DNA from 3 places in the Streptomyces viridosporus T7A genome. Region 1 is predicted to be linked to each of the others. Evidence: riboswitches for the same ligand, from Rfam matches in the RefSeq annotation. Region 1 holds a riboswitch; each other region holds the start of a gene.

What was found. Region 1 has a riboswitch for cyclic di-AMP ahead of CP969_RS18960 (M23 family metallopeptidase). Riboswitches for the same ligand answer to the same signal wherever they lie in the genome.
Region 2: it holds a riboswitch for cyclic di-AMP, as region 1 does, so the genes downstream of both, CP969_RS32315 (M23 family metallopeptidase) here and CP969_RS18960 (M23 family metallopeptidase) in region 1, are expected to answer to the same signal.
Region 3: it holds a riboswitch for cyclic di-AMP, as region 1 does, so the genes downstream of both, CP969_RS28020 (M23 family metallopeptidase) here and CP969_RS18960 (M23 family metallopeptidase) in region 1, are expected to answer to the same signal.

What each region holds. Positions count from the first base shown of each region.
Region 1 is NZ_CP023700.1:4,097,053-4,103,122, reverse strand. It holds gene CP969_RS18980 (HAMP domain-containing sensor histidine kinase) at 135-1,133, shown strand; gene CP969_RS18975 (response regulator) at 1,136-1,795, shown strand; gene CP969_RS18970 (dihydrofolate reductase family protein) at 1,999-3,132, shown strand; tRNA gene CP969_RS18965 (tRNA-Met) at 3,197-3,270, shown strand; cyclic di-AMP (ydaO/yuaA leader) riboswitch at 3,565-3,722, shown strand; gene CP969_RS18960 (M23 family metallopeptidase) at 3,735-4,766, shown strand; gene CP969_RS18955 (PrsW family intramembrane metalloprotease) at 4,906-6,070, opposite strand, start outside.
Region 2 is NZ_CP023700.1:7,080,253-7,086,322, reverse strand. It holds gene CP969_RS32330 (MBL fold metallo-hydrolase) at 1-414, opposite strand, end outside; gene CP969_RS32325 (TetR/AcrR family transcriptional regulator) at 556-1,155, shown strand; gene CP969_RS32320 (SGNH/GDSL hydrolase family protein) at 1,199-1,984, opposite strand; gene CP969_RS32315 (M23 family metallopeptidase) at 2,191-3,141, opposite strand; cyclic di-AMP (ydaO/yuaA leader) riboswitch at 3,146-3,308, opposite strand; gene CP969_RS32310 (alpha-galactosidase) at 3,583-5,691, opposite strand; gene CP969_RS32305 (tyrosine-protein phosphatase) at 5,873-6,070, shown strand, end outside.
Region 3 is NZ_CP023700.1:6,069,736-6,075,805, forward strand. It holds gene CP969_RS28010 (M16 family metallopeptidase) at 1-560, shown strand, start outside; gene CP969_RS28015 (M16 family metallopeptidase) at 557-1,960, shown strand; cyclic di-AMP (ydaO/yuaA leader) riboswitch at 2,162-2,327, shown strand; gene CP969_RS28020 (M23 family metallopeptidase) at 2,340-3,113, shown strand; gene CP969_RS28025 (GntR family transcriptional regulator) at 3,333-4,037, shown strand; gene CP969_RS28030 (HPr family phosphocarrier protein) at 4,268-4,549, opposite strand; gene CP969_RS28040 (bifunctional acetate--CoA ligase family protein/GNAT family N-acetyltransferase) at 4,729-6,070, shown strand, end outside.

The DNA.
Region 1 (6,070 bases):
GGCCCGTGCAGCGCTCACGCTGGGTCGTGACGGCCCGCGCCCGCGCCCCCGGACCCGCGGGCTGTCCCGGCCCCGGCACGGCGGGAGCCTACGACACGAGCGGCACGGGGCGAGCGGTGAGGAGGTGGTACCGGGTGCCACTGTTCTGGCGTATCTTCCTGCTCAACGCCGTCGTGCTGATCACAGCCACCGCCCTGCTGCTCGGGCCGGTCACCGTCTCCACCCCGGTCCTGCTCACCGAGGCCGCGGTGCTCACCGTGGGCCTGGCCGCCATGCTGGTCGCCAACGCGCTGCTGCTGCGGGTGGGGCTCGCCCCGCTGCAGCGCCTCACCCGCGCCATGAACACCACCGACCTCCTCCGCCCCGGGCAGCGTCCCGCGGTCACCGGCCGGGGAGAGGTCGCCGAGCTGATCAGCACGTACAACACGATGCTCGACCGGCTGGAGGACGAACGGGCCACGAGCAGTGCACGCGCCCTGTCCGCGCAGGAGGCGGAACGCCGCCGCATCGCCCAGGAACTGCACGACGAGGTGGGCCAGAGCCTCACCGCCGTGCTGCTCCAGCTGAAGCGGGTCGCCGACCACGCCCCGCCGGAACTGCGCGAGGAGCTGAGCCCGGCGCAGGAGATCACCCGGAGCAGCCTGGACGAGGTCCGGCGCATCGCCCGCCGGCTGCGCCCCGGGGTCCTGGACGAACTCGGGCTGATCCCCGCCCTCAAGGCCCTCGCCACCGAGTTCGGCGGCCCCGGCCTCACCGTCCAGCACCGGTTCGGCCCCGATCTGCCCGACCTGGGTCCGGAGGCCGAGCTGGTGATCTACCGGGTGGCCCAGGAAGGGCTGACCAACACCGCACGCCACGCCGGGGCCCGTCGTGCCGGGATCGCCCTGCGCCGCGTCCCCACCGGTGTCGAACTCCGTGTCCACGACGACGGCCGCGGCCTCGGTGACGTGGCCGAGGGCGCCGGAATCCGCGGGATGCGGGAGCGTGCCCTGCTCGTCGGCGCCGACCTCACCGTGGGCCCGGCCGACGGCGGAGGCACCGAAGTACGTCTGGCCGTTCCCGTTCCCGTGCGGGGGCCGGCGCCCGTCCGGGTACCGGCCCTCGCGCTCGCAGTCCCCGACCGGAAACACTGAACATGACCGACCCGGCCCCCACCCGCATCCTCCTCGCCGACGACCACGCATTGGTCCGCCGAGGGGTCCGCCTCATCCTCGACGGCGAACCGGACCTGACCGTCGTCGCCGAGGCCGACGACGGTGCCGAAGCCCTCGAACAGGCCCGCGTCCACCGGCCCGACCTGGCCATACTCGACATCGCCATGCCCCGTCTGACCGGTCTGCAGGCGGCCCGCGAGCTCTCCCACACCCTGCCGGAGACGCGGATACTCGTCCTGACGATGTACGACAACGAGCAGTTCTTCTTCGAGGCCCTCGGCGCCGGTGCCTCCGGGTACGTCCTCAAGTCCGTCGCCGACCGCGACCTGGTCGAGGCGTGCCGGGCCACCATGCGCGGGGAGCCGTTCCTCTACCCGGGCGCCGTCAACGCCCTCATCCGCAACTACCTCGACCTCGCCCGGGACGGCCGGAACCTGCCCCCGAAGGCCATCACCGACCGGGAGGAGGAGATCCTCAAGCTGGTCGCCGAGGGAAACACCTCGCAGCAGATCGCCGACCTCCTCGTCATCAGCCCGAAGACGGTGGAGCGCCACCGCGCCAACCTGCTCTCCAAGCTGGGCCTGAAGGACCGCCTGGAACTGACCCGGTACGCCATCCGCGTGGGCCTGATCGAGCCCTGACGCCCCCGTACGGCGTCGCCCCGGCCCCGGCTGCTCCCGTGCGGCGTCGCCCCGGCCGCCGCCGGGTGCGGTGGCGCCCGACCTGCGCGCGGTCCCCGGCCCGCCGTGCGTCGTGCGTCGTGCAGGCTTGTGGTCAGACCCGGCCCGGACGGCTCCGCACGGGCCGGGCCCCCGTCCGCCGTCCTCGCCAGGAGAGTGCGCCGATGCCCCACCCCTACGTCCTGCTGTCCGCCGCCGTCTCCCTGGACGGCTACCTGGACGACACCGGCCCCGAGCGGCTGCTGCTGTCCGGCCCGGCCGACTTCGACCGGGTCGACGAGGTGCGGGCGTCGGTGGACGCGATCCTGGTCGGCGCCGGCACGATCCGCGCCGACAACCCGCGCCTGCTGGTCAACTCGCCCGAGCGGCGGGCCGACCGGGTCGCCCGGGGCCGGCCGGAGTACCCGCTCAAGGTCACCGTCAGCGGCTCCGGCGACCTGGACCCGGCGGCGCGGTTCTGGCACACCGGCGGCGAGAAGGTCCTCTACACGACCGACCGGGGCGCCGAGCGGGCCCGTGCCCACGGCCTCGCGGCCGACGTCGTCCCGCTCGGTCCCGAGCTCGACTGGCGCCGGCTGCTGGAGCACCTGCACGCCGTGCGCGGGGTCCGGCGGCTCATGGTCGAGGGCGGCGGCCTGGTCCACACCCAGCTCCTCACCCAGGGCCTCGCCGACGAGCTCCAGCTGGTCCTCGCCCCGCTCTTCGTCGGCGACCCGGACGCCCCCCGCCTCTTCGGCCCCGGCTCCTACCAGGGCGGCCGGCTGCGGCTGCTGGAGACCCGGGCCGTCGGCGACGTCGTCCTGATGCGCTACGGGCCCACCGCGCCCGGCACCGGTGCGCTGCCCTCCGCCGCCGACCACCACTGGCTGGCCCTCGCCTGCGACCTCGCGGAGCGGTGCCCGCCGTCCGGGACGGCGTTCAGCGTGGGCGCGGTGGTGGTCGCGGCCGACGGTACGGAGCTGGCGCGGGGCCACTCCCGGGAGGGCGGGGACCCGGTGGTGCACGCGGAGGAGGCGGCGCTCGCCAAGACCGATCCCACGGACCCCCGGCTCGCGACCGCCACCGTGTACTCCAGCCTGGAGCCCTGCGCCCGGCGCGCGTCCCGGCCGGCGCCTTGCGCCCGGCTGATCCTGGACGCGGGGATACGGCGGGTGGTCACGGCCTGGCGCGAGCCGGACACCTTCGTGCCGGGCGCCGACGGCAGCGGGGTGCTGGTGGACGGGGGCGCCACCGTCGTCGTCCTGCCGGAGCACGAGGAGCGGGCCCAGGCGCCGAACGGCCACCTGATCGGCCGCTGAGGAGGGGCGGGGGAAAGGGGTGTGCTGCGTGTCCCGCGCATGGCGTACACTGGTGTCATACCGACGCGGGGTGGAGCAGCTCGGTAGCTCGCTGGGCTCATAACCCAGAGGTCGCAGGTTCAAATCCTGTCCCCGCTACTGAAGGCCGAGGGCCGGAATCCGAAAAGGGTTCCGGCCCTCGGTGTTTTCCCGTGCGCGGATCCCGTCACCGAAGGTGACCGGTCCGCCCCGCTGCGCATAACGACTGACGAACCGTCAGAAGATCATGGAGGCCTGAGAGGCGGTCAACTCGCCCGTTTTCGCCTGCTCCTGACGGTTAAGTCCCAGCGGGAACCGTGAATGATCAAGAGGAACGGCTTGGAATCCGGCCCTCGCGTCTATTAACGTTCGATAACGCAGCGCGGTCGTCCCAGCCGTCACAGAAGTCGGCTCCGTGCGCACGCGCCGAATCCCGCAAGGGAACCGGGGAACCACCACCATGGGGTGAATCGCGTGGATGCCGCCGTGGAAGCACGGCTCGTATACGCGCGTAGGAGACCTTCCTGCTCCGAACCCGTCAGCTAACCCGGTAGGCGGTGGAGGAAGGAAAGGAGTACGCCCACGTGGCGTCCAACCGGCCCGCTCCCGAGGCCCCCTTCATGCCGAGCCAACGCGACGGCGAAACCTTCGGCTACGGCCGCGTCCCCGACGACGAGGGCCCCTTCGAGGAGTGGAACCCCACCGCGGAGTCCATCCGCCCGGTCCGCGGCCGGCACCGCGTCAGCAAGCAGCGCGGCGGAGGACTCGCCCGCAGCTCCACCGTCCTGGGCGTCGGCGTCATCGCCGCGGTGGGCGCGGGCGGCATGGCCAGCGCTCAGACCGGCAAGCCGCCGGTCTCGATCTCCGTGCCCGACCTCCCCAACGTGGGTTCCCTCATCTCCGACGAGGAAGAGCCCGCCGGTTCCGCCACTCCGCTCAGCAGCATCGGCATGACCGCCGCCGACACCGAGCAGGGCACCGCCGGCGCCGGTGAGGCGCTGCGCGCCCGGATCATGGCGCAGGTCGAGCAGCAGCAGGACCAGGCCGAGAGCAAGGCCGCGGCCGAGGCCCTCGCCGCCGCCGAGAAGGAGGCCGCCGAGGCCGCCGCCAAGGCGGAGAAGGAGGCCAAGGCCGAGGCCGCCGCCGCGAAGAAGAAGGCGGAGGAGGAGGCCCGGGAGAAGGCCGAGGCCGAGCGCCTCGCCGCGCTCGCCAAGCAGTACGCGCTGCCGACCTCCTCGTACACCCTCAGCTCGACCTTCGGTCAGGCCGGCGCCTACTGGTCCTCCGGCTACCACACCGGCCTCGACTTCGCCGCTCCCTCGGGCACGCTGATCAAGGCGGTCCACACCGGCACGATCACCTTCGCCGGCTGGGACGGCTCCTACGGCTACAAGACCGTGCTGACCCTCGACGACGGCACCGAGATCTGGTACGCCCACCAGTCCTCGATCAACGTCAGCGTCGGCCAGCAGGTCACCACCGGCGACGTGATCGGCCGCGTCGGCTCCACCGGCAACTCCACCGGGGCCCACCTCCACCTGGAGGTCCACTCCGGCGGCTCCTCCTCGGGCATCGACCCGCTGGCGTGGCTGCGCAGCAAGGGCCTCAACCCCTAGGAACCGCAGCTCCCAGCTCCCCGCACCCCGGCAGTCCCGACGGCGACCCCCCGACGTCAGGGCTGCCGGTCGCGTGCGCGGCCTGCCCCCGCGCGCGGTGCCGACGGCCCGTGCGTCCCGCGGCCCGCCGCCCGGCGGCTCAGGACCGGTAGGGGTTCGGCGGGTACGCGGAGTACGGGTGCGCCTGCGGCGGCGGCCCGTACCTGTGGCTCCCCCGCATCCCCTGAGCCCCCTGGAACCCGTGGGGTACGTGGCCCCCGTAGGGCCCGTGGCCCCCGTACGCCGGCCACGGCGCGAAGGCGGCCGGGACCGGTGGCGCGGTGGCGCGGGCCGCGTGGTCCAGCGCCGGACGGGCCGCCTCCCGGCGGTGCCACAGCTCTCCCAGCAGTTCCCGCTCCCGTACGGTGAAGTCCGGCCCCGCCCGGCCGAGCCGCCCCCGGTGCCGCAGGAACGCCAGCGAGGTCGCGTACGCCTCGTACTGCGCCACCGCCCGTGCCGCGGCCCTCCCCCCGTGCCGGCGCGCGTACCGCCGGGCGACGCGCCGGGCGCACATCGAGCCCAGGGCGAACGGCTCCATCGGCCTCAGCCAGCCGGCCACGGCGTACGCGGGCAGCTCCGCCCGCACCGTCCGCAGTTCGCGCTGCCGCGTCCACACCACCAGCCAGGTCAGCACGCCGAACGCCGGCACCATGAACACCAGGTACACGACGAAGAACCCGTGGTCGCCCAGCGCCGAGGACCCGTTCCACAGCGCGTGCATGCCCATCGCGAGCAGCAGTCCGCACAGCGGCAGCAGCACCCGGCGGACCCGCTGCCGCTGCGCGCAGAGCGCGGAGATCCCGAACCCGATGCCGGTGAGCACGGTGAACAGCGGGTGCGCGAACGGCGACATGACGATGCGGACGAAGAAGGTCGCCGCGGTGACCGAGGCGAGGCCGCTGTCACCGGTCAGCCGGTCGGTGCCGAAGGCGGTGCCGAGGTAGAGGATGTTCTCGGTGAACGCGAACCCGGTGGCGGTGACCCCGGCTATCACCACGCCGTCGAGGAGCCCGGTGAAGTCGCGTCTGCGGAAGAGGAAGACCAGCAGCACGGCGGCGGCCTTGACGGTCTCCTCCACGACGGGCGCTATGACGGTCGCGCCGAGCGTGTCCGCGCTCGACGGGTCGGCCGTGGCCGTCGCTATCCACTGCGTGGCGAAGCTGTTGGCCACGATCGCCATGAGCGCCGCCGCGCAGGCCCCCCAGGCGAAGGAGAACAGCAGGTTCTGCCAGGGGCCCGGCTCCACCCGGTCCAGCCACCGGAAG
Region 2 (6,070 bases), 3.0 Mb from region 1:
ATGCAGCCGCCTGGGCCCGGCGAAGGGGAACGGGGAGCAGCGCTCGCCCCACACGGGGTCGAACAGGACCCGTTGCCCGTCGATCTCCGCGAGCACGCTGGAGTGGCCCGTCCAGGTCAGGCGGAGCCCGGTGGCGGGGGGCCGGGAGAGGTCGGCGAGGGTGGTGGCGTGCACCGGCACCCTGCCCGCGGGGGCGCGTAGCGACCGGGATTCCTTGCCGAGGAAGGCCTTCGCCAGGTCCCGCGCCGAGCCCGACGGGCGGGTCCGGGTGACGCCCCCGGGGTTCTGGAACGCCCCGTCCTCGAAGTGCGGGGACCTGCGGATGCGCGCCATGCGCTCCCCTCTGGGAGCCGCGCCGAAGGCCGCCGGCCGCAGCGCGCGGAACCCGGGGTTCGGGGAACGGAAACCGGCCACGGCGCCTCCAGGTGGGATCGGTCGGACCTCCCATTATGTGCGGCCGGTCCGGCACCGGGGTGGCGGACCGGGGGCACGGGGCCGAAGGACGGGGCGGCGGACGGCGGTTAGGGTGACGGCGTGACCAGGGTGCGGTTGAGCGTGGCCGAGCGGCGCGGGGAGATGCTGCGGGCCGCCGTCGAGCAGATCGAGATGCGGGGTGTGGCGGCGTTCAGGGTCTCCGACGTGGCCTCGGCGCTCGGCGTGAGCAACGCGCTGGTGCTCTACCACTTCTCGACGAAGGAGAAGCTGGTCGCCGCCGCCTTCGCCCACGCGGCCGAGGGCGACCTCGCCCATCTGCGCAAGCTGCTCGGCCGTCGTACGACGGCCCTGCGCCGGCTGCGGTCGGCCGTACGGTGGTACGCCCCCACGGGCCGGGCCGAGGGCTGGCGGCTGTGGATCGAGGGCTGGGCGGTGGCCCTGCGCGAGCCGGCGCTGCGGGAGGTCACGCGGGACCTCGACCGGCGGTGGAAGGCCGCGCTCACCGAGGTCATCGCCCAGGGCGTGGCGGCGGGCGAGTTCCGGTGCCCGGACCCCGCCGCGTCGGCCCTGCGGCTGACCGCCCTGCTCGACGGGCTCGCGGTGCAGCTGACGTCCTACGACGGCGCGGTGCCGCGGACGCGGGCGCGCGAGTGGGCGGACGAGGCGCTGGCCCGGGAACTGGGCCTGGACCGGAAGGCGCTGAAGGCGCCGGCGCGGTGAGCCGCGTCCCGTCGTCCGGTGACGCGGCTCACCGCACCGGGGCTCACGCCACCGACTCGATGCGCAGCTTGATGTCGTCCGGCGACAGCGCGCCCTTGGCCGTCACGTGGTCGCCCGACGACTCCCCGCGCAGACGGCGCCCGATCCACGGCACCAGGTACTGGCGGGCCCAGTGGACGTCGTCCCGCCGGACCTCGAGCGTGCCGCGGGGCGGCAGGGGCGGCCAGGGCTGTTCCGGGTCGGCCGGGACCTCCAGGCCGAGGGTCAGGCCCGCGCGGAGCGCCACGCGTGTGTGCCCCTCGGGGGACAGGTGCAGCCGGTCGGCGTCCCAGGCCCTGCGGTCCTGCACGCTCCTGAGGGACCACAGGTCGAGCACGGGGCAGCCGTACCGGTCGGCGACGGCCCGCACGTGCCCGTTGTAGGTGGCGATCTTGCCCCGCAGGTGCTTGAGCAGGGGCACGCCACGGGTGTCGAACCCGGTCGTCACCATGACCGTGCCGGACACGGCCGTGAGCGCGGCGACCGCCCGTTCGAAACGCTCGGCCACCTCGTCCGGGTCGGAGCCCGGGCGGAGGATGTCGTTGCCGCCCGCGCAGAACGAGACCAGGTCGGGGGCGAGTTCGACGGCCCGGGGAAGTTGGTCCGCCATGATCTGGTCCAGCAGTTTGCCGCGCACCGCGAGGTTCGTGTACCGGAAGTCGCCTTCGGGCCGGCGGTCGGCGAGGAGCACGGCGAACCGGTCGGCCCAGCCGACGAACGACCCGTCGGGTCCGGGGTCGCCGACCCCCTCGGTGAAGCTGTCCCCCAGCGCCACGTACGACCCGATCACTGTCTTGTTGTCACTCTTCGAATCGTCTGCCACAGGAGCACATGATTCACCTTCGAATGTGACCTACGCGACCGTAGGAAGGGGTTGACGGACGGTGAGATAAGCCACTCCGGAAGAGTCGGCGCCTCCGGGAATACGCCGAAGACCGGACCCGGGGATCGGGGTCCGGCCTTCGGCGGCGTGTCAGGCAGGCGGTCTCGCGGGGGTCAGAGGGCGACGCCCTTCGAGCGGAGGTAGGAGACCGGGTCCACGTCCGAGCCGTAGTTCGGCGAGGTGCGGATCTCGAAGTGCAGGTGCGGGCCGGTCGAGTTGCCGGTCGAGCCGGAGAGGCCGACCTGCTGACCGGCGCTCACGGCCTGGCCGGCCGAGACGGACAGCGAGGACAGGTGGGCGTACTGGGCGTAGTAGCCGTCGTTGAGCTTGATGACGACCTGGTTGCCGTACGCACCGGCCCAGCCCGCGGAGACCACGGTGCCCGCGCCGACGGCCTTCAGGGAGGTGCCGGTGGGGATGCTGAAGTCGACGCCGGTGTGGTAGCCGCTGGACCACAGGCTGCCCGACACCTTGTAGCCGGTGCCGACGCCGCCGCCGGGGACCGGGGAGCTGTAACCGGAGGCGCTCGCGGCCTGCTGGGCGGGCGCGGCGTCCGCGGAGGCGGTCTTGGCGGACCGGGCGGACTCGGTGGACTGCGAGGAGCGGGCGGTGGACTTCCCGGACGACGAGGACTTCGACGCACCGGAGGAGGCGGACGCGTCCGGCGAGGAGGACTTCTTCGGCGCGGCGGCGGCCTTGCCGTCGATCGAGAGCTTCAGACCGGGGTGGATGAGTGAGGGGTCGTCACCGACGGCCTCGCGGTTGTCCGCGTAGAGCTGCTTCCAGCCGCCGTCGACGGCCTCGCTCTCGGCGATCCTGGCGAGGTAGTCGCCGGCCTTCACGGTGTACGTGCGGGTTTCGCCGCTCTTCTCCGCGGCGGCCTTCTGGCCGGTGACGGAAAGGGACTGGACGGCCTTCTCGGGGGCCGCCTGCGGCGTGGCGGCGTGCGCGCCGGTGGCGCCGAGGAGCGGCAGGGCGAGCGCGGCGCCGCCGGTTCCGGCGACGGCGATGGAACGGGCGAGACGCTGGGTCGTGGTGCGGCGGTGCTTACCCTTCGCGGGCATGACGAATTCCTCTCCGGCGCCTACGAGGTGAGCTGTCGGGTTCGGACTGGAGATGTCCGGCCGCGCTGTGACGCGGCTTCACCCCGAGCCTGTTCCGGAGACCGGGACAGGCGGTCTTGCCTGTGGGTCCCCCGCTCCTGCCGTACACGGGTCAGTGTGTGCGGGCTCCGGGCGGCGGCAGGATTAGGCGTCCGTCCGGATCGGTGGCGAACGTAAGCGACTGCGGCGCAACGGGACAAGCGCGGGGTTCGTCCCGAACCCCTTTTTCCGTGATCCACGGGCAGGAAAGACGTCACCGAGCGTCAACCGGGATTCCGGCCCCCACCGAATTCCCTTGCTGCTCCGCCGTATTACGTGAGCATGGCGACAACACCGTGTCACGGGTATGACGATGCTCACGCACCCCGGCCCCACCCTCCCTTACATGAGGGCGCGTTATCCCTAAACGGATATATCGGGCAGATCGCCCTGATCGCCGGATTCCAGGCGGCGCAGCCGGAACACCGCGGCGTCCAGATCGCCGCGCAGACCGGTGCGCAGACCGTGGTGCAGCAGCACGGCGCCCCGGTGCTCCTCGCCGGTTTCCCGGCACGCGTACACCGATGACGCGTCGAGACCCCGCAGCCGGAGCGCGGGGACGGGCTCCCCGTAGTGCTGCGCCTGGAGGCAGGCGAGGACGACGGTCTCGTCACCGAGGACGTACTGCACCGCGCTCAGCCCGCCCTCCGGGGCGCGCAGCCGGTACAGGTCGCCGCGCTGGACGACGGGCCGGATCTCCTTGTAGAGCGCGACCCACGCCCGCGCCTCGGCCCGTTCCTCCTCGCTCCAGCGCATGAGGTCGCCGCCGATCCCGAGCACCCCGGCCATGGCGCTGACGAACCGGAGGCGCAGGGAGCTGGTCCGCCCGTTCAGCATGGTGTTCGGGCTGTCGGTGACCCAGGCGGCCATGACCCGCGCCGGGTGGATCTGGCTGAAGCCGTGCTGGATCGCGAGCCGGTCGAGCGGGTCGGTGTTGTCCGAGGTCCACACCTGGTCGACGCGGCGGAGGATGCCGAGGTCGATCCGCCCGCCGCCGCCCGAGCAGGACTCGAAGGCCACGCCCGGGTGGGCCGCCCGCAACCGGTCCAGCAGGGTGTACAGGGCGTGCACGTGCTCGGTCCACAGCCGCTGCGGATACGGGTCGCCGGGCCAGCCCGCGTCGGTGAAGCAGCGGTTGAAGTCCCACTTCACGTAGTCGATCGGGGCGCCGGCGAGCAGCCCGTCGAGCTGTTCCCAGAGGTACTCCTGCACGTCGGTGCGGGCGAGGTTGAGGACGAGCTGGTTGCGGAACTCCGTACGGGTGCGCCCGGGCTGGAACTGCACCCAGTCCGGGTGGGCGCGGTACAGGTCGCTGTCCGGGTTGACCATCTCCGGCTCGACCCAGATGCCGAACCGCATGCCCAGCCCGTGCACATGGTCGGCGAGCGGTTTCAGACCGCCGGGGAAGCGGTCGGGGTTGGGCGTCCAGTCGCCGAGTCCGGCCCGGTCGCCCGTACGGGCCCCGAACCAGCCGTCGTCGACCACGAACAGCTCGACGCCCATCGCGGCGGCCCGTGCCGCGAGCGCCCGCTGCTGCTCCTCGGAGATGTCGAACCCGGTGGCCTCCCAGGAGTTGAACAGCACGGGCCGGTCCCGGTCCGGGTCCGGGATCACGTGCGCCCGCTGGTAGGCGTGCCAGGCGCGGCTGGCGCCGCCGAAGCCGCCGTCGCTCCACAGAGCGGCGAAGACCGGGGTGACGTGGGTCTCGCCGGTGCCCAGCATCAGCAGGCCCGAGTCGTCGTGCCCCGCGCCGCCGGTGATCTGCACGCGTGCGTCGGGGAGCCGGGCGACCGCGATCCGCCAGGAGCCCGACCAGCCGAGGGCGCAGCCGTGGACCTCGCCGCGCTCCTCGGTGGCGTCGGTGTCGAGCGCGACCCACGGCAGGTGCTGGTGTCCGGTGTGGCCGCGGCGGCTGCCGAGGACCACCTCGCCGTGGTCGAGCGGGGAGCGGATCAGCCGGGACTCCGCCGCCCAGCGGCCGTGCAGCCGGGACAGCCGCCAGTGCGCGCGGTCGGGCAGGGTCCAGACGGCGGAGTCGGCGCGCAGCACCTCGACGGCCGGCCCCCGGTTGTCGAGGGTCACCCAGCGCTCGACCACGTCGTCGCGCATCCGGTAGTGCAGGGTCACGGTCAGCCCGCCGTCGCGGAAGCGGAGCCGGAGCTCGCCGTCGTCGCTCTCGTGGCCCGCGAAGGTCCACTCGGTGCCGCGCCGCTCGCGCGTGCGCACGGACAGGGCGGGGCGGACGAAGCGGGGGCCGCCTTCGACGGGGTACTCCTCGCGTCCGTCCAGCGGGGACTCGAACGGCCGGTGGTCCGGCAGCGGGCGCCGGGCCAGGGCCCGGGCGTCGGCGAGCGCGATCCGCGGGCCCCAGTGCAGGTGCACCAGCTCGTCGCGGTCCGTCAGGTGGAGCGCGTAGCTGCTCGTCGGCCCCGACAGGAGCCACGTACGACCGTCCTCCGACACCTCCGGCACCGCTTCCCCCCACGGACTCGCACGGACTCGCACGGACACGACCGGATACCGACATCATCGAGGTCGCCGGCGCCACCGGCAATGCCCGTGGACACCTCATTGGTCCGGGCGGCCGTGTCGTATCGTCGGGGGACGCCCGTCGACGAGCCTCGCCGGCGGCGCCGAGTGGGAGGAGCCCTCCGTGACGCAGCAGGTCCCGTCGACCGAGCCCGAGCTGGCCGGCGTGCGCAACTTCCGCGACGTCGGCGGACTGCCGACCGCGGACGGCCGGCGGGTGCGGCACGGGGTGCTGTTCCGCAGCGGCCATCTCGCCCACGCGACCGAGGAGGACGCCGCTTTCCTGTCCTCCCTGGGGCTGCACACGATCTTCGACTTCCGC
Region 3 (6,070 bases), 2.0 Mb from region 1:
ACGGCACGCGCGCGTGCGACGCGGCGGACCTGGCGCTCACCGTGCTCGGCGGCGGCGAGTCCTCGCGGCTCTACAACCGGCTGGTACGGCGCGACCGTACGGCCGTGGCGGCCGGGTTCGGCCTGCTGCGGCTGGCCGGGGCGCCCTCCCTGGGGTGGCTGGACGTGAAGGCGTCCGGCGACGTGGAGGTACCGGTGATCGAGGCCGCGATCGACGAGGAGCTCGCCCGGTTCGCCGAGCAGGGCCCCACGGCCGAGGAGATGGAGCGCGCCCAGGCCCAGTTGGAGCGCGAGTGGCTGGACCGCCTCGGAACGGTCGCGGGCCGCGCCGACGAACTGTGCCGGTACGCCGTCCTGTTCGGCGACCCGCAGCTCGCCCTGACCGCCGTCCGGCGCGTCCTGGAGGTGACGGCGGAGGAGGTGCAGGAGGTCGCCAAGGCCCGCCTGCGCCCCGACAACCGCGCGGTGCTCGTCTACGAGCCCGTCGCCCCCGAGGCGCAGGACGCAGAGGAAGCCGCCGCAGTCGCCGGCACCGACGAGACCGAGGAGACGGCGAAGTGACCGAGCTCGCCACGATGGACTTCCACCCCCGGCCGCAGGCGGGCGAGGCCAGGCCCTGGGCCTTCCCGGCCCCCGAGCGCGGCGCGCTCGACAACGGCCTGACCGTCCTGCGCTGCCACCGCCCGGGCCAGCAGGTCGTCGCCGTCGAGGTGCTCCTCGACGCTCCGCTCGAGGCCGAGCCGACCGGACTCGACGGTGTCGCCACGGTCATGGCGCGGGCCTTCTCCGAGGGCACCGACAAGCACTCCGCCGAGGAGTTCGCCGCCGAACTGGAGCGCTGCGGCGCCACCCTGGACGCGCACGCCGACCATCCCGGCGTCCGGCTGAGCCTGGAGGTCCCCGCCTCGCGGCTCGCCAAGGGGCTCGGGCTGGTCGCCGACGCCCTGCGGGCGCCCGCGTTCGCCGACAGCGAGGTCGAGCGGCTGGTCCGCAACCGCCTCGACGAGATCCCGCACGAGCTGGCCAACCCCGCCCGCCGGGCCGCCAAGGAACTCTCCAAGGAGCTGTTCCCGGCGAGTTCGCGCATGTCGCGCCCGCGCCAGGGCACCGAGGAGACGGTCGCCGGCATCGACTCCGCGGCCGTGCGCGCCTTCTACGAGAAGCACGTCCGGCCCGCCACGGCGACCGCGGTGGTCGTCGGCGACTTCACCGGGATCGACCTGGACGCGCTGCTCGGTGACACGCTCGGAGCCTGGACGGGCTCCCCGGCCCGGCCCCGGCCCGTTCCGCCGGTGGTCGCGGACGACACCGGCCGGGTCGTGATCGTGGACCGTCCGGGCGCCGTCCAGACGCAGTTGCTGATCGGCCGGGTCGGTCCGGACCGGCACGACCGCGTGTGGCCCGCACAGGTGCTCGGCACGTACTGCCTCGGCGGCACCCTCACCTCCCGCCTGGACCGCGTCCTGCGCGAGGAGAAGGGCTACACCTACGGCGTCCGGGCCTTCGGGCAGGTCCTCCGGTCCACCGCACCCTCCTCCTCCGGAGGGGCCGCCGGCGCCGCGATGCTCGCCATCAGCGGCTCCGTCGACACGCCGAACACCGGGCCCGCCCTGCAGGACCTGTGGACGGTGCTGCGCACGCTCGCCGCGGAGGGACTCACCGACGAGGAGCGGGACGTCGCCGTGCAGAACCTGGTGGGCGTGGCACCGCTCAAGTACGAGACCGCCGCGGCCGTCGCGAGCACCCTGGCCGACCAGGTCGAGCAGCAGCTGCCCGACGACTACCAGGCCGAGCTGTACCGGCAGCTCGCCGCGACCGGCACCGTGGAGGCGACCGCCGCGGTCGTCAACGCCTTCCCGGTGGACCGTCTGGTGACCGTCCTCGTCGGCGACGCGGCGCAGATCAGGACGTCCGTGGAGGCCCTCGGGATCGGTGACGTCGCCGTGGTGACGGCCGAGTAGGCGGCCGCGGAGGACGCGCACGCGCGGGGCCCTGGTGACCCACGGGTCACCAGGGCCCCCTTATGCCCGAATTGGGGTGGAGGTTGCCCATCTGCCCTGTGGGATGCGCTACAAAACCCGGGTTCCGGTTGGGAATTGAAAGCCCGCCCGCTTAGCGTCTTCCGGGCTGTTCGTCGGGCAGTGCGCCGCACCCGCGGCACCGGGCAGCCATCGCCGAATCCCCTGCGGCGCGAGCCGGGGGGAGCCGGGGACCCGCATGCAGTCCCTGGGGTGAATCGGACGCCCGCGCGTGTCGCGAGGGGGTCCGTAGGAGACCTTCCTGCTCCGAACCCGTCAGCTAACCCGGTAGGCGAGAGGGAAGGAAAGGACCAGCCTGCACATGGCGTTCACCCGCGCCACCGGGAAGCACCGTCGTCCCCGCCGGATCGAGCGCGGCACCGCCCGCGCGGCGGGCGTCGCGGCCCTCACCACCACCGGCGTCGTCGGCTCCTTCGCGGCCCCCGCGCTCGCCGCCGAACCCGCCGCCGCGCAGACCGGCCTCACCCCCGTCATCACCCTGGGCGACGAGGTCGCCGCCCAGGTCGACGCCCAGGCGGCCGCCCAGCACGAGGCCGCCCGGGAGGCCGCCGAGACCGCCGCGCGGAAGGCGGCCGAGGAGGCCGCGCGCGAGAAGGCGGCCGAGGCGGCCGAGGAGGCCCGCGCGGAGGAGGAGCGCGCCGCGCGGGAGGCCGAGCGCGCACGCCTCAACACCTTCGTCTCCCCGATCCCCGGCTCCTACGTCTCGACCGGCTACAAGAGCGGTGGCGCCGTCTGGTCCTCCGGCAGCCACACGGGCGTCGACTTCCACGCCGCGAGCGGCACCCCCGTCCAGTCGGTCGGCATGGGCACCGTCGTGGAGGCCGGCTGGGGCGGCGCGTACGGCAACCAGGTCGTCATCAAGATGCACGACGGCACGTACACCCAGTACGGTCACCTGTCGTCCATCGGGGTCTCGGTGGGACAGCAGGTCACCGCGGGGCAGCGGATCGGCCTGTCCGGCGCCACCGGCAACGTCACGGGCGCGCACCTGCACTTCGAGGCCCGTACCGGCGCCGAGTACGGATCCGACCTGGACCCCGTCGCCTACCTCCGCGCGCACGGCGTGAACCTCTGACGCGCGTCCGCCTCCGGCACGGAGTGCGCCCCCGCTTCCCGGCCCCGGCTTCCGAGCCGGGGCTTTCGGCGTCGCTAGGGAAGGGGCGACCGAAAAACAAGCATGGATTCCGGCCCGGCATCGGAAATTCCCGCCGACTGCAATAGAGTCACGTGCAATGGAGTCACGGAACGCACGTCAATCGTCGGCGTGTCACGGGAATTGATCCGGAGGTCGGTCATGCGCATTCCCGCGCACTCGGTGTGCACGGCGATCCGGGACGACATCGTCGCGGGTGTCCTCGGGCGCGGCAGCCGGCTCACGGAGGAAGTGCTCGCCCGCCGTTACGGCGTCTCCCGCGTCCCCGTCCGGGAGGCCCTGCGCACGCTGGAGGCCGAGGGCTTCGTGGTGACCCGGCGGCACGCGGGCGCGTGCGTCGCGGAGCCCACCGAGCAGGAGGCCGCCGACCTGCTGGAGATGCGCCTGCTCCTCGAGCCGCTCGGCGCCCTCCGCGCGGCCCAGCGCCGCACCGGGGCCCACGTGAAGGTGCTGCGCGGTCTGGTCCGCCTGGGGCAGGAGCGCGCCCGCCGGGGCGCCGGCGACGACCTGCGCTCCCTGGGCGGCTGGTTCCACGAGACGCTCGCCCAGGCCTCCGGCAGCCCGGCGCTGGCCTCGACGCTGACCCAACTGCGGCACAAGATCGCCTGGCTGTACGCCGTCGAGGGACCCGCCGACCCGGTGGAGCACTGGACGGAGCACGGCGCGATCGCGGACGCCGTGGCACGCGGCGACGGCGAGCGCGCGCGGGCCGTCACGGCGCTGCACGCCGAGCGCGCGACCGCCGCGCACCGCCTGCGCTCCGCCTCCGGCGCCGACCGGACGGACCGCGCGGAGCGTGTGAGGAACTCGCAACATCCCGTAAACACGCCGAGCCTGCGCGCTTAACACAAAGGCCGTATAAAAAGAGAAGGAATCGGCGAGGGATTTGTTCCGCTGCCCTTTTCCGAGGGTGCGGAGAATGCGCGGCCACCTCTCCCGCGGCCGTGCCCTCCGGGGTTTCCGAATGCCCGTGAAGAAAAGCGGAGGCGGAAACGGGGCCGCCGGTCCGGAAGGGAAACGACGGAGCCGCGCCGCCCGGAACGGACGACGCGGCTCCGCCGCTGTCGGGCACTCGCTCAGACGGTCTCGGGGAGTTCCTCGAGACCCTCGGCGACCAGCTTCGCCAGACGGTCCAGGGCGGCGTCCGCGCCCTCCGCCTCGGAAGCCAGGACGATCTCCTCGCCGCCCTGGGCGCCCAGGCCCAGAACGGCCAGCATGGAGGCGGCGTTGACGGGGTCGCCCCCGGCCTTGGCGATCGTCACCGGGACGCCTGCGGCCGTGGCGGCCCGGACGAAGATGGAGGCGGGGCGGGCGTGGAGGCCCTCGGCCCAGCCGACGTTGACGCGGCGCTCAGCCATGTGTTGCTGCCCTTCAGTTTTCAAGGTTGTCTAGACCAGTTTCCCATACCGTGAAGCATGCCGGGAGTGGCACCTGCTCCCGCTCCCGGGTGGGTTCCGGACCGCGGCCTCGGTCCGGTGCGTCGCCCTCCACAGACTGCCTCGCGCCGTTGCCGTGCGCGAGCCGTACTCTGGGGCCCATGCAGACCACGTCGGACCGGCACGAGTACCCCGCCCACTGGGAGGCCGACGTGGTGCTGCGCGACGGCGGCACCGCGCGCATCCGCCCCATCACCGTCGATGACGCCGAGCGCCTGGTCAGCTTCTACGAGCAGGTGTCGGACGAGTCGAAGTACTACCGCTTCTTCGCGCCCTACCCGCGTCTGTCCGCCAAGGACGTCCACCGCTTCACGCACCACGACTTCGTGGACCGGGTGGGACTCGCCGCCACCGTGGGCGGCGAGTTCATCGCCACCGTACGCTACGACCGGATCGGCGCCGACGGGGCGCCCGCCTCCGCGTCGGCCGACGAGGCCGAGGTCGCCTTCCTCGTGCAGGACGCCCACCAGGGCCGGGGCGTCGCCTCCGCCCTGCTCGAACACATCGGCGCCGTCGCGCGGGAGCGCGGCATCCGCCGGTTCGCCGCCGAGGTGCTGCCCGCCAACACCAAGATGATCAAGGTGTTCACCGACGCCGGGTACACCCAGAAGCGCAGCTTCGAGGACGGCGTCGTCCGCCTGGAGCTCGACCTCGAACCCACCGACCGCTCCCTGGCCGTGCAGTACGCGCGCGAGCAGCGCGCCGAGGCGCGCTCCGTGCAGCGGCTGCTCGCCCCCGGGGCGGTGGCCGTCATCGGCGCCGGCCGCACCCCCGGCGGCGTGGGACGCAGCATCCTCGACAACATCCGGGACGCCGGGTTCACCGGCCGCCTGTACGCCGTGAACGGGGCCCTGCCGGAAGGGCGGAAGGAGCTCGACGGGGTGCCCGCCTTCCGCTCGGTGCGCCAGGTCGACGGCCCCGTCGACCTGGCGGTCGTCGCGGTGCCCGCCGAGCGCGTCCCCGAGGTGGTCGCCGAGTGCGGCGAGCACGGCGTGCAGGGGCTCGTGGTCGTCTCCGCCGGCTACGCCGAGTCCGGCCCCGACGGCCGGGAACGCCAGCGCGCCCTGGTGCGGCAGGCGCGCACGTACGGCATGCGGATCATCGGTCCGAACTCCTTCGGCGTCGTCAACACGTCCCCCGACGTACGGCTGAACGCCTCGCTCGCCCCCGAGATGCCCCGCCCCGGCCGGATCGGGCTGTTCGCCCAGTCCGGCGCCATCGGCGTCGCCCTGCTGTCGCGCCTGCACCGGCGCGGCGGAGGCGTCACCGGCGTCACGGGCGTGTCCACTTTCGTGTCGTCCGGCAACCGCGCCGACGTCTCCGGCAACGACCTCCTGCAGTACTGGTACGAGGACCCCGACACCGACGTCGTCCTCATGTACCTGGAGTCCATCGGAAACCCCCGCAAGTTCACCCGCCTCGCCCGCCGGACCGCGGCGGCGA